One region of the Zhaonella formicivorans genome, then DNA from elsewhere that is predicted to be linked to it. Evidence: riboswitches for the same ligand, from Rfam matches in the RefSeq annotation. Region 1 holds a riboswitch; each other region holds the start of a gene.
The links. A riboswitch is a leader RNA that binds a small molecule or an ion and turns the genes downstream of it on or off. The one in region 1 is predicted to bind S-adenosylmethionine.

Region 1 (6,111 bases):
TCTAATCCCAAGCCCTCCCTGCCGGGAAATTTCCAATGGTAAAGGCGGTGTAAACACTGCAAATCGTGTAAAGCGGCATTTTTCACCCCGGAGCTGATCTTCCTTGCCCAGCCCCCGGCCTGCCTGCTGAAAGGGTTTTCATCCCACAGTATTAAATTTAGCAAATGGTTTTTCCAGCCATCGGCCAGAAAGTGTTCATCCTGCTCTGCCGCCAAAGCCAAAGTGAAAAATAGCCTGCTGTAGGCGGTCAATTTGTCGTTTTCAGCGCTTTGCCGGGTTAAGTCCAGCATTGCCTGGACTGCTTCGTCATTTAATATCCTCCTGAATAAAGTCAGCCTACCCGCCAGCAAAGTAAAATCGGCTTTGCTAAAGTCCTGCATAAAAAAGTCACTCCTAAAGAATTTTGTTTTTATTATAATTATGGCGACCGGTGAAAGCAATGCTTTGCCAGTAACACCAGTGCCTTCCAATTCATAAGATATAACAGGTATTATCAGTCGGACGATGGTCCGAAAAGAGAAGGGGTGAATCTCGCATGTCCTATTATGGTTGGGAACCGCCTTATAACCAGTGGAACAGCCATTACCCTGGTCCTGAGCGGCCCCGTCAATTTAAAAACCGGCAGCAATTTATGATGGATTTGGAAAGAGGTCTCCACGGCGAAGCGGAAGCAATTGCCTTTTATACTAGTTTACTCAGGATGGCCCCCGATGATTTGGCCAGACGAAATATTCGCCATGCTTTGGAGGACGAACGCAAGCACTATAGGCAGTTTTCGGAACTTTACCGCCAGCTGACAGGCATGTCGCCGGAGGTGCCAATACCTCCCCCTGCAGTCATACCCGACTACCGGAAAGGTTTAATCGAAGCTTTTGAAGATGAGCTGGAAGCTGCCGAACTCTACCGCGGCATGTACCTCAACGCCCTGACCAGGGCGGTGCGGGACCTGATGTTTGAAATTATGACCGATGAAATGGAGCATGCCGACCGCTTTGCTCTTCTTTATGCAGCAACTAAGGAGGATTTAGAGGAAGAAGAAAAGGAGGATTAGGGGCAAAGCAAACAGCATAGGACCGGGAGCAAAAAACCACCCCAGGGGGCTGGTTTTTGCTCTTTTCTATTTTACAACCTCCGGCAGTTCAGGTAAAATTATTAATAATATTAGCTGGGAGGTAGTTAATTTGAACTTTAAATGCTCTAACTGCGGATATAGGCTTACAGCCGATGCTCCGCCGGAAACCTGTCCTTACTGCAATTCAAAATGTTCCTTTGTTGACGACTCCTGCTATACCCCGGAATGCGGTTTGGCGGAAAAAAAGTAAGAAGTTCTTGACTGCATCTAAAATTTTGTTTATATTATTCTTAATTTATCAGTATTTGGTTACAATAATAGCAAAAAATCATACTGTAAACTGAATATCAATAAGTGCTCTTATCAAGAGTAGGTGGAGGGACTGGCCCTATGAAACCCGGCAACCGGCAGCTTTGTCAAAAGGCATGCACGGTGCTAATTCTTGCGGAAGCAAACTTCCGAGAGATGAGAGAGGTCTTAGCATTTCTAAAACCTTTCTCAGCGAGAAAGGTTTTTTTATTGCATATAAAGATTTTACGGAGGAGTGACCCAAAATGCCGATCAAAATTCCTGACAATCTTCCTGCCAAAGAGATTTTAAATAACGAGAATATCTTCATTATGGATGAAAGCATCGCCTTTCACCAGGATATTCGTCCGCTTCAAATTGCCATTTTAAACTTAATGCCCACTAAAGAAACGACGGAAACCCAGCTTTTGCGCCTGCTGGCCAACACTCCTTTGCAGGTGGAATTTGTATTGTTGCACCCTAAATCCCATACTTGCAAGAATACATCACCTGAACATCTGCAGATGTTCTATAAGACTTTTGACGATATTAAAAATGAAAAATTTGACGGCATGATTATTACCGGAGCCCCTGTTGAGCATCTGGATTTTTCTGAAGTCGACTACTGGAAAGAACTGCAGCAAATTTTAGACTGGACATGGGACAATGTAACGTCCACCCTGCATATATGCTGGGCAGCTCAGGCCGGGCTGCACCATCATTACGGCATTCCTAAATATATGCTGAACAAAAAAGTATTTGGCGTTTTTCCCCATACCGTAACCAAAAAGAATGTCAAACTGCTGCGGGGTTTCGATGACGTGTTTTATGTACCCCACTCCCGTTACACCGAGGTCCGGCGGGAGGATATTGAAAAAGTGGATGCTCTGGAAATCCTTTCCGAATCGGAGGAATCCGGTATCTATATTGTCAGCGCCAAAAACGGAAAACAAATATTCGTTACGGGCCATTCGGAATATGACCCCTTGACATTGAAGTATGAATACGATCGGGACATCAACAAGGGAATTGACATTGCCATTCCTAAAAATTATTTTCCCAATGATGACCCGTCCCAGTACCCATTGGCCCGCTGGAGAGCCCATGCCAACTTGCTGTTTTCCAACTGGCTTAACTACTATGTCTATCAGGAGACTCCTTATGACTGGGCCAAGCAAAGCCCCCCGCCCCAGAAGCTGTAATAAAACCCGCCCCCGGAGAGCTCTGCTTCGGGAGCGGGTTGCCAAAATTTATTTCCTAAGCATTTGCTTTGCTCCTTTAAAGCTATTCATGCAATCAGCAGTGGAGAGACAAAACAATAGCCTTCATTCCCGATGGTGAAGGCTAGGATAAATTGCTAAATTACATTATTCTGCCTGCATCTGCAGTTCATATCTTTGCCGCTGCTTTTTGTCCAAGCTGTTCAATTCTTTATACACAAATATTCCGGTAAGAATAGAGGAAACTAAATCAGAGACCGGACCGGCCATTAGAATCCCGTCAAACTGAAAAAACCTCGGCAAAACTAAGACTGCCGGAATTAAAACAATCACCTGCCGGGACAGGCTTAAAAACATAGCGTGCTTTGGCTTGCCCACAGCCTGAAAATAGTTGGCTCCCACAATCTGAAAGCCGATGATAGGCAGGAGAATTAGAAATACTTGCAGCGCATGGGCTCCAAGCCGAATTAACTCCTGGTCCTCCCGGTTAAAGAAGGCAATGAGCTGCTGTGGAATTAACATCACCAAGATAAAACCCATGCAAACAATACATGTTGCAACCGCCATAGCCAATATTACGGTATGCTTCACGCGGTCAAATTTTTGTGCCCCGTAATTGTAGCCGATAATGGGCTGGGCGCCTTGGTTAATGCCAAAGATAGGCATTAAGATCAGCATCGCAATGCTGTTCACGATGCCCATGGCAGAAATAGCCAAATCCCCGCCGTAAATGCTTAAACTGTTATTCAGGATTGTAGTCACTACGCTGGCAGCCAACTGCATGGCAAATGGGGCGGAACCAATGGCTAAAATTTTTCCCACCGTAGCAACCTTGAGCTGCAAATTTTTACGCCGAATTTTCAGCAGGCTCCGCCCGCCGAGGAAATATTGCAGCACCCATGCAGCCGATACTGCCTGGGACAAAATAGTTGCCAGAGCCGCACCACGGATACCCCAGCCAAAGACAAAAATAAACAGCGGGTCTAAAATTGTATTCAGCACAGCGCCAATCAGCATGGTCAGCATGGCAATTCGGGGGTTTCCTTCGGCCCGGATAAAATTATTCATCCCAAAACCAACTGCCTGGAAAACCGCTCCCCACAGGATTATACTCATGTATTCCTTTGCGTAAGGCAAGACCGAAGCGCTTGCTCCCAGGAGATGCATTACTGGATCCAGAAAAAGCAACCCCAGGGCAGACAGGCAAAGTGAGATGCCGATTAAAAGCACCATTCCGTTTCCCAGTACTGCTTCAGCTTCCGCCCTTTTCCCTTCACCCAGTTTGATGGAAATCAAGGAAGTGGACCCAATGCCCACCAGCATACCAAAAGCCATCAGGATAATCATGAAAGGAAAACTGACGGTAATGCCGGCTATGCCCAAAGAACCAACGCCATTCCCGATAAAAATCCTGTCCACCACGTTGTATAAGGCATTTACCAGCATACCCACAATTGCCGGCATGGAAAATTTAAAAAGCAGCTTGTAAGTTTTTTCTTCCCCCAGCTGTTTTGCATGATCCGTATTTTTCATAGCTATGACTCCTTTTTTATTTTTCCAAAAATAGCCAAGATTTTAGCCAAGGAAGCATGCAACTCTGCTAAATCGGACTCCTCCAAACCGGCAATCCGCATTTTAATTCTTTCCAGCAGCTGCTGCTTTTTATTTTCAATATATTCCTTGCCTTTGGCCGTTATCTCCACCTTGATCACCCGCCGGTCTGATTCATCTTCACATCTTGCAATCAAACCTTCTTCAGCCAGGCGGTTAACTAAAAAGGTGATGTTAGGTTTGGATACACATAGCAACCTGCCTAATTCGGACATTTGTTTTTTCCCCTCTTTTTCCAGGGCAAACAGCACTGCAGCCTGACCGGCTTTCTCAAACTCACCGTGTCCATCCTTCCTTTTAAATATATCCCGATGCAAAACCCCAGCAATTTCGAAAAGCTGTTCCGCGACTATGTCAAGAGCGCCTGTTTGTTCCATGCCTTCCTCCTAAGTTAAATCCATAAACAGTTAAATCATTTAACTATTATAGGGCGTAAAATATTTTACGTCAAGCAGGTGATGTTAAACTGAGAAACTAGTTTTAAGCGGTGCAGGATCCGGGTTTGTTTGAGTAAAAGCAAAAGGCGCTTTCCAGCGCCTCCTTATTTTCGCCTGTCCGATTATTATTCTTTCTTGAATACCACAGGCATGTTTATTGTTATGTAGGGGGAACTCCCCGAAAGAAGATCCCCGAAAGGAAACCACTTAGTCAGTAACGGCTTTTACTCTTTTACCAAAGTGCTCCGTTAGAGAAAATCAAAAGAATCAAGATTAAGAAGATAGCAAAGGCCCAAGAATTACCAAACCAGCCGCAACCGGGACCAATACCGCCGCCAAGTCCGAAACCCATATATAAACCTCCTTTCAATTTGACTTAATATATACTATTCCTTGTCGGGCGGTTGTGACACCCTAGGTAATATTTTTATCAACCAGTTAATTTTTCGCTGGCTGCAGCCTTCAACTTTGATTTTGACATTTTGTTTTGCTTTAATTTTTCACATTAAAGATGCGTCTATGTAAAAGGGAACTTCCAAATGGAAGTCCCCCAAAGGAGTCTAGTTTTTGGGCAACGGCTTTTGAGCTTTACCAAACAAAGCCACCGGAGAGAATTGCTTGGTCTGCTATATACTATTCCCTGCCGGTTGCAGTTGACACTTCCGGGCTAAAATTACATTATGGCATTTTTCCGCTGAAAAGGCCTTCCCCCAAAAGGAGAAGGCCTTTAAGTAGTGTCCCATTCAGGCACTCACCGGCTTAAAATTAGCATACGCCGCCCCAGCCGCCGGAAAAGATTAAAAGCACAAGGATTAAAAATACTGCGAAGGCCCAGCTGTTGCCAAACCAGCTGCCGCATTTCCCGTCCGCCATCTATAAGCCCTCCTTTCCTCACTTCTACTCTATACTATTCCAAACGGACCGGTAGTGACACGGGTATTAAATTAACTTAATTTGCCAATAAAAATAGAAGCGCCTGCCTTAAAGTCGTACAGGCGGAGCTTTTATAGTGTCAGATGGAAATGGTATAATCGAACTTATAGGAATGGAGTATAATCGTTTTAAAAGGTAGGGCTTATAATGAACCTATTAACTGTCGGAGACGCTCTGCAGCTGTTTGGGCCGTCATCCGTAGAAATGCTGGCCGGGGAAACAGGCTTAAACAATGTTATTACGGGTGTTACCTTAATTGAAACCCCTGATGTGGTTAACTGGGTTAAGGCAGGTGAAGTGCTTTTAACAACCGGATATATCTTTAAAGAAAATCCCGAGGAACTGGCTGTTTTAATCCGTTCCCTGCATGAAAAAAACGCAGCTGCCCTTGGGATCAAATTAAAAAGGTATATTATGGAGTTGCCGGCTGCAGTGCCGGCAACTGCTAATGAACTGTCTTTTCCATTGTTTAGCATCAAAGAAGGCTCTCTGTCCGACATCATGGCCAGGCTGTACGACAAAATCTCCCAGTCCGGGGGCCACGTCGCAC
Region 2 (6,111 bases), 990 kb from region 1:
GGTCCGCTTTGCTCTGGAGCAGAAGATAGACCTGACCGTGGTGGGACCAGAGGCTCCGTTGGTTTTAGGGATCGCTGAACTTTTTCAAGCCCATGGCCTGCGTATTTTTGCTCCCACCGGCAGGGCTGCTGCCATCGAAGGAAGTAAAGGTCTGGCAAAAGATTTAATGTACAAGTACCATATTCCTACGGCGAGATACGGCGTCTTTGAGGAGCCGGAAATGGCCAAACTCTACATCCGAGATAACGGAGTTCCATGCGTGGTGAAAGCTGATGGGCTGGCTGCCGGTAAAGGGGTAATTGTAGCTATGACCATGGAGGAAGCCTGTCGGGCAGTTGATTCCTTCATGAATGAGCTAAGTTTGGGGGTAGCCGGTTCCAAAGTGGTGATTGAAGAGTTTTTGGTCGGAGAAGAAGTCAGCGTCATGGCTTTTACCGATGGAAAAACCGTCAAGCCTATGGTGTGGGCGCAGGACCATAAAAGGGTTTACGACGGTGACCAGGGGCCTAATACGGGAGGGATGGGGGCCTATTCGCCGCCCAAAATGTACACCCCTGAGTTAGACAAACAAATAACAGAAACTATTTTACAGCCTGTAATCGAAGGTTTAACCTGGGAAAACAGATTTTATCAGGGTGTCATCTATGCCGGATTGATGTTGACTGCAGGTGGTCCAAAAGTGCTGGAGTTCAATGCCCGCTTCGGCGACCCCGAAACCCAGGCAGTTTTAATGCGGTTAGAGACGGATTTAGTCGACATAATCGAAGCCATCCTGGAAGGGAGGCTGGCAGAAACCTCCGTTACCTGGCGGGATGAAGCTGCAGCCTGTGTTGTCCTCGCCTCGGGTGGGTATCCCGGCAGCTATCGGAAAGGATTGTCCATCACCGGGCTGGAAAGCATTCAGGATCCGGATGTACAAATTTTTCATGCAGGCACTGCCATTAAAGACGGCCAAGTTGTCACATCAGGGGGAAGAGTCCTGGGAGTAACTGCCTTAGGTGCTGATGTACGGGAGGCTTTATCCAAAGCTTACCGGGCTGTAGAAAAAATCAACTTTCCCGATATGCATTACAGAAAGGATATCGGCTACAGGGCTTTATAAAGCATATCGCAAAAATAAAAGACATCGCCGGAAACCCGCCGATGTCTTTTATTTTTTTACTCTGCAGTAGGCACTACAGCGCCTTGGTATTTTTCTTCGATAAATTGCTTAATTTCAGGGGAAGTCAGTACTTCATTCAAAGCCTTGATTTCTTCCCGGTTTTCGTCGCCTTTGCGGATAGCAACAACGTTAGCGTAAGTTTTAGCAGCTAAAGAATCTTTGCTTTCAGAGATGATAGCATCTTTAGCAGGGCTTAAGCCTGCGTCGATTGCATAGTTGCCGTTAATTATGGCAGCGGTTACGTCAGGCAACGCCCTGGTGAGCTGGGCTGCTTCCAACTCCACTATTTCTACTTTCACAGTGTACTCGGCGATATCATTTTTTGTGGCTTTCAGGTTATTTGCATCCTTTAATTTCAAGATGCCGTTATCCTGTAAAAGCAGCAGCGCTCTGGCTTCGTTGGTTACATCATTTGGTACGGCGATTTTATCCCCGTCTTTCAGCTCGTCCAGAGATTTAATCTTCTGGGAGTATAGGCCCATTGGTTCATAGTGTACTGCTACAGTGTGTGTCAAATCCAATTTGTTTTCTTTGGTGAAATCCTCTAAATAAGGCACGTGCTGGAAAAAGTTGGCATCCAGACTGCCATCGGCTAAGGCTGTGTTAGGCGTTACGTAATCGGTGAAAACTTTGATCTCCAGTTCAATGCCTTTTGCAGCCAACAGTTCTTTGGCTTTTTCCAGAATTTCAGCATGAGGTACAGGAGTGGCTCCTACCACCAATTTAGTTGTTTCTTGCTTTTCTGTTTCCTGGCTAACTGTTTCTTGCTTATCTCCGCAGCCAGCAAGTAAACCCAAAGACAAACCCAGGATTAAAATAATGAGCAACGCTTTTTTCACTTTGTTTTTCCCCCTTACAATTCTTTTATTTTTTATTTACTTTGCCTGAGAGGCTTTCACCCAACATTTGAATCAGTTGAACCATTACAATTAAGATGATAATTGTGATCAGCAAGATGCCGTCTTCACGCCGGTAATATCCGAAGCGCATGGCTAAATCCCCTAAACCGCCTCCGCCTACAAAACCGGCCATGGCTGAATAACCGATTAAAGTGATGGTGGTAATTGTAGCTCCTAGAATCAGCGAAGCCATTGCTTCCGGAAGCAGCACTTTGGTAATGATCTGCCATGGAGTGGCCCCCATGGACAGGGCTGCTTCAATAATACCCCATTCAATTTCTTTCAGGGATGTTTCCACCATTCTGGCCACAAATGGAATTGCTCCCACCGTCAGTGGAACAGTTGCCCCCATGGTGCCGATAGATGAGCCTACAATTGCCCGCGTAAATGGAATGATTGCTACCAGCAAGATGATGAATGGCAGGGAGCGGGCTGCGTTGATGACAGCGCCTAGCACCAGATTGACAAATTTATTTTCCAGAATATGGCCCGGCGAGGTTGTTACCAGAATGATCCCCAGCGGTATGCCAAGAATATGGGAAAAAATGACTGACAAAATTACCATCTGAAGCGTTTGGACAAAGGCAACCGCTACTTGAGGGCCGATATCGGCCAGATACTGCATGAGAGATTCAATCATTGGTTAACACCTCTACTTTCAACCCCTGTTGCTTTAAGTAGGAGATAGCCTGAGCGGTATTCCCCGGTTGGCCGGCAAGCTGCACCGTTAAGGTGCCGAAAATTGTATCCTTAATATGGTCAATATTGCCATAAAGGATGTTAGCTTTGATATTAAAGGTTTGCACCAGGTTGGATATTACCGGTTCCCCTGCTGAATCGCCAATAAAGGAAATCCGGATTAACTGGCTGTTTGCTTTTTCACCGTTTTGCCGCTTGGTCACAACTTCGGGAATTTCTGTGTTAATTATGCTTTTTACGAATTCCCGGGCGGTTGCAGTTCTGGGATTGGTAAACAGCTCCAAAACCGGCCCGGTTTCAGCAATTTTACCGTCCGCAATCACTGCTACCGAGTCGCAGATTGACTTGATAACCGACATCTCGTGAGTAATGATTACAATAGTCAGCTTGAGCTGCTGGTTGATGCTCCTCAGCAGTTTCAGGATAGACTCGGTGGTTTGCGGATCTAAGGCTGATGTTGCTTCATCGCATAACAGCACTTTCGGGTCATTGGCCAGTGCTCGGGCAATGCCCACTCGCTGTTTTTGACCGCCGCTGAGCTGTGAGGGGTAAGCATTGGCTTTATCGCTTAAACCTACCAGTTCTAAAAGCTGGGTTACTTTAGCGTTGATCTTTGCCCTATCCTTAATACCGGCAATTTCTAAGGGGAAGGCCACGTTCTCGGCTACGGTGCGGGACCAGAGCAGATTGAAGTGCTGAAAGATCATGCCTATATTGCGTCGGGCCAGGCGCAACTCGCTCGCCGATAGACTTGTCATATCTTGTCCGTCCACAATTACCTTTCCTTCTGTTGGCCTTTCCAGCATGTTCAGGCACCTGATCAAAGTGCTCTTTCCTGCACCGCTTAAGCCGATAATCCCAAAGATCTCTCCCTGTTTAATTTTCAGGTCTATTCCATCTAAGGCCAGCACGGAACCTTTACCTTTGCCGTAGATCTTTTTTAAGCCTGCAATTTCAATCATTGCATTTCCTCTTTTCTTAAGAAAAGTTAGTTTCCAACAAATAAAAAACCTTTTCCGCACAGGCAGAAAAGGTTTACATTCCTGTAACTCTCATCTGCCAGAACAACGTTCTGCAGGAATTGGCACCGTGCCAATTAAGAGGTTATCACCCCTGAAGTGGTCGGTTGCCGGGCGTCATCGGGCCAGTCCCTCAACCTACTCTTGATAAGAGCGTTACTTTTATTTAACTGAAACCTATAATAGCACATTACGGGTATTGGGTCAATTGCTTTATTTTTACGATAGTGTCAAGTAACTGTAGGATTTTTTACGAGATAAATTCACCTATCCGGTTCAGAGCGGTAGCCTCGTTGTAAATTTGCCTGATATTTTTTGATTAATTTTTGAATTATATGGTTGTATTGCTAATATTTTACTATGAAGATACATATTATTTCTGGTTGCCCTTAGCACAGGTCTACGCAGTAGCGGCTAGTGCCCTGAGGGCCTTGGTCAATGGACTCTGGGGTCCTTTCAGGATGGGCATATTCCGAATCATTTCTATTGCCACGTTCCTTTGGATTGTTCTCTTGGCCCTTTTTAGTTTTTCTGCGTCTACCTGTAACGCTTTTACCGGTTGTTTTTGCTGGGCCAGGTATATTTCCTTTATATTTAACCCGTTGGCTTTGGCTGCCCGAAGGCTGGCCATTTGTTCGGCTCCTGCTTTGCTCCATCCCCCTGGCCGATTGCTTAATCTGGCAGATAGTATATGGCTTACGTGTCCTTCTGCGCTGCATCCCTGCACTTCTTCACGGTATCGGTTACGCGCTTCTATCCCATCCCACTGCCCCCGAATGTACCGCTTCGTTTTTGTAATCGCTTTCTGGCGCTCTGGACGGAGTTTTTGGGCTTTATCCAATACAACCATTACTTTTTCCAAGTCACTGCGCTTTATATGTTCCCAAAGGGCTGCTTGTAGTTTGGGCTCAGGGCCTACAGCGGCTATTATATATTTGCTCAGGTGGAAGAGGTCAAGTATAAATATGGACTTGGGTATTATTTCTGTTCCGCTGCGAATCCACGCTGCTCCGTCCCCGTTTATATAAATCCTTTCTATCTGGTCTAGTTCATATTGCTTTTCTATATAGTCAAGGACAGCAAACCATAAGTCGTCAATGGTCTTGTACGGTCCGCTGAAATAGCGGGCATTCCGGAGCCGGTTCCTACCCCGGCTTGCTTTTTCTATTCCTTCATGTACATAGATCAACGGTATTTGCATCCGTCCCTTTTTTCCCCACTGGGCTACGTGGTCCTCGTCTGCTTCTATGTACAAAATCCTCACCCTTCGCTTTTGCGCAGGTATTATATCATCGCTACTCAAGGGCACTTTAATTCTGTCTATGGTATTCTTGACTGTCTGTCCACTCAAACTTTCTCCCCATCCGTACTGCTCCGGCCCTCTGCCGCTACGACGGTAAGATTGTTCGGTAGCCATGTCAGCCAATACGGACTTAGCTGCTGCATCCACCCGCATGTGTGGTGTATATCCGGCATAGTCGTCAACTAAATGAGCGTAGGATTGGGTTTCTTTATGGTAAAAGTAGGTACGATGATAGCTCATTTCTCCAAAGACTGTGACCACATGTTTCTCTTCTTGACGCCGCTCAACCACCCAACCGGGACGTTCTTCCCGGTGCTCAACCAGATAAGCATCCTGGGTTTCCAGGACCATCTTCAGTATGTCTTTTCCCAATTGGTTAAGGATCTCTTTAACCTTGATTTCCAACTCCGGATATGTGATTTTTCTCTCTAAAGCCTCAATTACGTTTTCCCCAACCAGCAGGAATTTATCCCATAAGTGTTGAATTATCTTTTCCATAAGACCTCACCTCTCGAGTCTTTTTGCCTTAGGGCTTAAGGCTCCGTCTTTCGCCAGACGGTGAGGTCTTATTTCTTTCCCCTGCCCTTTTTTTCCTGCAGGGTATCCTACAGTAATTTTACACTAACATTTTTACTTTTGCCAAATGTTCAAAACAGATTTTGGGATTCACATCTACTAATGCTTTTGGAAGGAAAACCGATATTTGCAGCGAATTAATGAGTATAACAATATGACGAGGGGGTTGCACCGTGTTTGGTTTTTTGCCTAGCATAGGGCCATGGGAGTTAATACTCATTTTGGCTATTGCTTTAATAATCTTCGGTCCAGGCAAACTGCCTGAAGTTGGAAAGGCTATTGGTAAAGGGCTAAGAGAATTCAAAAACGCCGCTTCCCAGGTTACTGATCAGCTTAACACTGAAGTTACGGAGGAGCCGAAAAAAGAGGAGAAACAAAGTTAATTTGACCTTATCCCGTTCTTAAACAAAAGAGCGGGTTTTTTTATAAACCCGGCCCAAAACAAGGATTAAA
Region 3 (6,111 bases), 450 kb from region 1:
TATCATTCACGCATTTGACTCTTTAGGCAAAAAGAATGCCAGCAAAGCACCCAATAAAGGCAGCAAAGCAGTTGCCACCATAGCTACATGTTCGCTGGTTGCATCGGCTAACACCCCTAACAGGGTTACACCAATCCCGCCCGTTCCGATGGCAAATCCGATCATCAGCCCCGATGCGATACCTACGTTGTTCGGCAGGTATTCCTGCCCCAGGACGATAGTGGTGGAAAAAGTGGAAACCAGTACCGCCCCGGCCACGAACAAGGCTGCCATGGACAAGAGCGACTCAGCGTAGATAAAGGTTAAAACCAGCGGGGGCACAAGCAGCATGGACGCAAAAATTAGTTTTTTGCGGCCAAAGCGGTCGGAAAGCGGGCCCCCGATGATAGTACCCAGGGCCCCGGCTAACAAGAAAATAAACAGTATAGTGTTGGCATAAAGCTCATCAGTTTTCAGGTAGTTAATATAATAAAACGGGATATAAAATGTCAAACCGGATTGCACCCAAGAGCGGATAATAACTACCGTCATTAAGGTAACCAGCGGCCAAAACCTGCTCGGGGCCGGAGCTTCCCCGGCTTTTTTCTTCACCTCACCAGTGCCCTCCCCGTAAGTAATCTGGGCTATTTTAGAGTAGAGCAAAAGCGCAACCAGGGAGCCGGGGACCAGAAGGTACAAGCTGGCCGACAAGCCACCCAGGTATAAAAGTTCGGCCATAATAATGGAACCAAAAGCAAATCCGAAGTTTCCTCCTACGGAAAAAACTGACATAGCCGAAGCCCTTTGACCCCCGGCTGCAAAATGGGCAGCCTTGGCAGCTTCCGGGTGAAAAGCAGCCGTCCCTAATCCGCTGAGCAGGATCAGCAGCAAAATTAAGAGGTAATTGCCGGTTATACCCAAAAAACCTACCCCAAAAGCGGCGGCAAAACACCCTAGCGGCAAAAGCCAGCGGGTATTAAAGCGGTCGCTCAGCAGGCCAAAAACAGGTTGAATAATTGATGAGCTAAAAGTGGCTACTAAGGGAATAAGACCAACTACCGTATATGAGAGATTATAGGTTTCCTTTAAAACAGGCAGCAGTGCCGGTAAGGCTCCCTGGTTCAGGTCAGTGGCCAAGTGACCTAGGCTCAGGAGCAGCAGTATTTTAAAATTGGCTGTTGGCTGAATATTTTTTTCAGTGATGGTCGATGAAGTTACACTGCCCAATTCAATGCTCCTTTCAGTATGGTTTAAATACTTAACACATCTTAATTCTGCACCTGGGCCCATCTTCCTGCCAGGCGCAATGTAATTTTATTACTAAATTTAACCTGCTAAATCCCTGGGGCTAGGCTAATCAGATTAAAACCCGATTCGGGAAACTCGGAGGCTGTTCCAGACACCAATTGATTTTTGGATCATATTATTTAACTAGACAGTACTGTTAGAGGAGATAATATTATGCCCCCCATCATAGTTCCTGGTACGAGAAATATCGACAGTATACCTGTCTTATTTGAAGATGTAAATGCTCTGGTGTCCGTATTTAACAGCTTAACTGACAACTACCGTCTACTGGTCGGAGCGGCGGAGGAATTAACCAGAACCCCCGGTGCCAGTCAACAAGCGGTTAATCTGGCTCTGGAAAGAGTTTATAATACAGGCTCATTGATTGATATAACTTTATTGGCACTGGCAGTTAAGCTTGATTTTGTTGCTGAAGTTTTGGCAGTAACAGGCATACCTCTAAATTTACTTATAGCCGCTTTAGCACTATTCTTAGCTGATGATCCCTCGCAGACCACAAATCTTGCAAACCCTGGGGCAAGCCAGTTCACCCCCCAGACAGCCGGTGGGAATCCCCAAATATTAGCCAAGTGGGACAAAAGAAAAAAACAGTGGGAAGCACGGCAAAAAAAATGGGAGGCCCGTAAGATGTTCTGTAAACGCAAGTATTAATACCTCGTCGCAATTCGCGGCTCATTGCTTCCCGGTAGGTTGAACAAGGAGGATATTTGAAATGGCATTACAGCCTTTTAGAACCCGCCTGGTAGCTGAAATTTTTGAGGAACTGTACCTCTTTCCCGAATTGGTTACTGAAGTAACCACGTCTATTACTGTTCCAACCGGCAGAGTTGTTCCTGGCGAAATAATACTTCGGGGAAGGATGCCCCGGCGCTCGTTTAGCCCGACTACAGGTCAAGCCACCGTTACCCCAACTACCACTTCAACATAATAAAAAACAATTCATTAAAGACCGGCCTTTGCTCGGCATTGGTGCTTAAAAAAAGTCTCCTCACCTGTGGTGAGGAGCAGGAAGGAGTGTATATAAGGGGTATCTATTGGGGGCTATTATAACTATACCAATATTATAACCGATACCTCGACAGCTTTCAACAGATAATGACATCTTAACGAGAGAAAATGGCTTGCTGCAAGGCCTTGTCCAAGTCAGCTATCAAGTCATCCACATTCTCAATGCCAATGGATAACCGGATCATATCGGGTGACACGCCGCTGGCAGCCTGCTGCTCAGGTGTAAGCTGCTGGTGGGTGGTGCTGGCCGGGTGAATCACCAGGGACTTGGCATCCCCCACGTTAGCAAGCAGCGAGAACAGCTCTAAACTATCGATAAATCTAACAGCCGCATCGTAGCCCGCTTTAATGCCAAAGGTCAGCATAGCTCCAAATCCGTGCTGCAGGTATTTCTTAGCTTTGGCATATTGGGGGCTGTCAGGCAGTCCGGGGTAGTTGACCCAGGCGACCTCCGGGTGCTCTGACAGGTACTGGGCTATTTTTAAGGCGTTGGAGCTGTGCCTTTCCATTCTGAGCGGCAGTGTTTCCAGCCCCTGCAGCAAGAGGAAGGAGTTGAAGGGACTTAGGGCAGGCCCCAAATCCCGCAAAAGCTGCACCCGGGCTTTCACAATGTAAGCCGCAGGGCCAATGTGCTCCACATACTTCACACCGTGGTAGCTTTGGTCGGGTTCCGTTAATTCAGGAAATTTGCCGTTATCCCAGTTAAATTTGCCTGAATCCACAATCACGCCGGCAATGGAAGTACCATGGCCGCCGATGAATTTGGTGGCGGAGTGAATGACGATATCGGCGCCGAATTCAAAAGGCCGGCAGTGATAAGGGGTAGCAAAGGTGTTATCCACAATCAATGGCACCCCAAGCTCGTGGGCTATGGCAGAAATAGCGCTGAGATCTGCAACATCCAGAACTGGATTGCCAATAGTCTCCACGTAGAAGGCCCTGGTCTTATCAGTGGCTGCTTTGCGGAAATTTTCCGGGTCGGCGGCATCCACAAATTTTACATTGATGCCCAGCTTGGGAAAGGTAGTGTTGAACAGGTTATATGTACCCCCATATAAAGTTGAGGAAGACACCACTTCATAACCTGCAGTGACTATGTTTAAAATAGCCAGTGTGATAGCCGACTGACCGGAAGCTACCGCTAAAGCCCCAACTCCACCCTCAAGAAGGGCAATTCTTTGCTCAAAAACATCAGTAGTGGGGTTCATAATCCTGGTGTAGATATTGCCGGATTCTTTCAGGGCAAAAAGGTTGCCCGCATGCTCTGCGTTTTTAAACACATAGGATGTAGTTTGGTAGATAGGCACCGCCCTGGAGCCTGTGGTGGGATCCGGCTCCTGTCCCCCGTGGACGGCCAGTGTTTCGAAAGCATAATTTTTTTCTGCCATCTTAGTTCTCCTCCTACTTGTTAGTTTTCCTTGTCCTTATCGTTTCCTTATAACCCTAGCGCAATCCAATAAACCAAAAACCTCTTCGCTAAGAAGAGGTTTTATGCATTAGTACTCTTCTTATCTCCCAAGGAATCCTCCTTGCTGGAATTAGCACCTTGTTGAGCAATTGACTCAACCGGTTGCCGGGTTTCATAGGGCCAGTCCCTCCGCCTGCTCTCGATAAGAACAAAGGTTTTCAAGTTGTTGTGCTTATTATAGAATTCCGGTCTGTTTTTGTCAATTATTTTTTTTACCGCACCACCAGTCTAAGGAGACTTTTCTTTTGCCCATTGAGACACCCCCTCCGCGCGGGTAAGCTAGAAAATTTCCGCTAGTTAATAATATTTATTTTGCTGCCTGTTTGTGAAAGAATAGAGATGTCTAAGGTTATTGAATTTATGGATTATAACGCCGGGATTTCTGCAAAATAGAGGATAGATTGTCAGAATGGCAAATATAGATAATATTGGTCAAAATACAGGAGGTGAGATCTTGCAGCAAGCTGAATTTAAAGCGCTGGCACTGGCCAATGAAATCAACCTGAACAGCATTGCCGGACACTTCGGCATCGATAAAAAGTTCAAGTGGGAAGAACCATTGGTGCTGTTTGATAATCACTTAAAAGGGATTATCAATTCCCCGGAGGGTAAAGCTGTCTATATTTTCTCCTTCGGCAGCCTGGTCTGTATCAACTGCCAGTTTCATGAGATTACCGATATCTTGAAGTATCTGAAAAAAATTGAGCCAGGACTGAACATTCAATCGACTTTTAATTTCAGCGACGATTACAAGCTGGAAATCGGCTCGGAACAACCCCTTTCCCTCAACTATGAGTATATGACAGCCCCGGAGCTCAAAAACTATCACCGGGAAATCGTGGCCACTGTCCTGGCGAAGTCCGTGGCTTTGGAACGGATTGAGCACGGCATCAATTTACTTTTAGATGCTATCGAGGATAAAATCGATCATTTGGAAAAGGGGCGGCTTAATATCCCCGATAACCGTTTGGCCAAAACCTCGGCCCAGATCCTGCGCTTTAAATATAATACTATCTCCTATCTGATGCTTTTGGATAAACCGGACATCGCCTGGGTCAGCGAAGAAGCGGAGGAGTTTTTTCTAAACTTAAGCGAACTGTTTGAACTGGACGACCGCTATGAAGCCATCAGGCACAAATCGGAGATCCTCATGGATATTACCGAGGTGTTTACCAGCCTCACCCATGCCCAGCGAGGCACCAGACTGGAGTGGATGATCATCATTTTAATCAGCATCGAACTGCTTTTATCGCTGCTGGAAAAAATATTTTAAAAAAGGGCGATCAGTTAAATCGCCCTTTTGATCTTCTTCTCACCATATTCCTTTGACTGCATCAAGCTAAACAATTCCTCTTTTGTTCTGGGAGCCGGGCTGTTTAATGGAATCCACCCTTTTTGCTTCATCTCCTCATAAACTTCCAACACCCATGGTTTAGTCAAATCAGCGTGCTCAAGCAATGCGCCATCCTGGAAAATCTCCTGAGGTTCCCCCATTCCTGCCACTTGCCCGTTGATAATGATATAAATATAGTCGGACCAGGAATAAGCCAAATCCACATCGTGGGTAGACAGGATAATAGTCTTCCCTTCCCGGTTAAACCTATTAATTAAGTCAATAATCTCCTTGGAATGCCTTGGGTCCAGCCAGGCAGTAGGCTCATCAAAAATCAGCACCTCCGGTTCCATTGCCAGGATGTCGGCAATGGAAACCCTTTTCTTCTGGCCGTAACTCAACAGGTGGGTAGGCTTATGCTGCAAATGGCAGATTTCCGTAGCCTCCATTGCAGCTTCAACACGGCGCAGCACCTCAACCTTGTCCAGGCCCAGGTTTAAAGGACCAAAGGAAATCTCCTGCCGGACGCTGGCGGAAAAAAGCTGGCTATCCGGGTCCTGGAAAACGATGCCCACGTTTTGGCGCAGTTCCATCAAGGCGCTGTGCTGATAGGATATATCATTCCCAGCAAAACGGACCTTACCGCTGGCTGGTTTTAAAACGCCGTTAAAATGCAAAAACAGGGTCGACTTCCCCGCACCGTTAGGGCCTAAAACCGCAACCTTCTTCCCCCGCTCGATGGCTAAATTTATGCTATTTAACGCCTTGGTGCCATCGGGGTACGTAAAACTCAAGTTCACTGCCTCCAAAATCAGATCAGCCAAGCAAGCCCACCCCCTAAATATAACGCCAGCAAGACCATTGCCAGATCAATAAACCCGATTACCGCCAAATTTCTTTTCGATAAGACATACTCATTATCCAGTACATTGATGGCATCGGTATAGCATCTGGCCATCATTGTCACCGTCAATTCCCGGGATTTTTGCAAGGATTTGCCGAACAGGTTGACAAC

Region 2: linked by a shared signal. The riboswitch ahead of EYS13_RS00245 (methionine ABC transporter ATP-binding protein) and the one ahead of metA (homoserine O-acetyltransferase MetA) in region 1 are both predicted to bind S-adenosylmethionine.
Region 3: linked by a shared signal. The riboswitch ahead of EYS13_RS09545 (homocysteine synthase) and the one ahead of metA (homoserine O-acetyltransferase MetA) in region 1 are both predicted to bind S-adenosylmethionine.

The regions. Positions count from the first base shown of each region.
Region 1 is NZ_CP085524.1:2,378,474-2,384,584, forward strand. Features, by position in the region: gene EYS13_RS11605 (ATP-binding protein) at 1-380, opposite strand, end outside; gene EYS13_RS11610 (ferritin-like domain-containing protein) at 536-1,051, shown strand; gene EYS13_RS16580 (rubredoxin-like domain-containing protein) at 1,182-1,322, shown strand; SAM riboswitch class I at 1,430-1,544, shown strand; gene metA (homoserine O-acetyltransferase MetA) at 1,627-2,562, shown strand; gene EYS13_RS11620 (MATE family efflux transporter) at 2,728-4,113, opposite strand; gene EYS13_RS11625 (MarR family winged helix-turn-helix transcriptional regulator) at 4,116-4,568, opposite strand; gene EYS13_RS11630 (PucR family transcriptional regulator) at 5,709-6,111, shown strand, end outside.
Region 2 is NZ_CP085524.1:54,438-60,548, forward strand. Features, by position in the region: gene purD (phosphoribosylamine--glycine ligase) at 1-1,102, shown strand, start outside; gene EYS13_RS00235 (MetQ/NlpA family ABC transporter substrate-binding protein) at 1,159-2,001, opposite strand; gene EYS13_RS00240 (methionine ABC transporter permease MetI) at 2,027-2,701, opposite strand; gene EYS13_RS00245 (methionine ABC transporter ATP-binding protein) at 2,694-3,722, opposite strand; SAM riboswitch class I at 3,810-3,933, opposite strand; gene EYS13_RS00250 (ISLre2 family transposase) at 4,180-5,580, opposite strand; gene EYS13_RS00255 (Sec-independent protein translocase subunit TatA/TatB) at 5,832-6,041, shown strand.
Region 3 is NZ_CP085524.1:1,933,400-1,939,510, forward strand. Features, by position in the region: gene EYS13_RS09530 (MFS transporter) at 7-1,206, opposite strand; gene EYS13_RS09535 (hypothetical protein) at 1,441-1,938, shown strand; gene EYS13_RS09540 (hypothetical protein) at 2,000-2,215, shown strand; gene EYS13_RS09545 (homocysteine synthase) at 2,391-3,683, opposite strand; SAM riboswitch class I at 3,801-3,912, opposite strand; gene EYS13_RS09550 (RMD1 family protein) at 4,218-5,036, shown strand; gene EYS13_RS09555 (energy-coupling factor ABC transporter ATP-binding protein) at 5,051-5,920, opposite strand; gene cbiQ (cobalt ECF transporter T component CbiQ) at 5,908-6,111, opposite strand, start outside.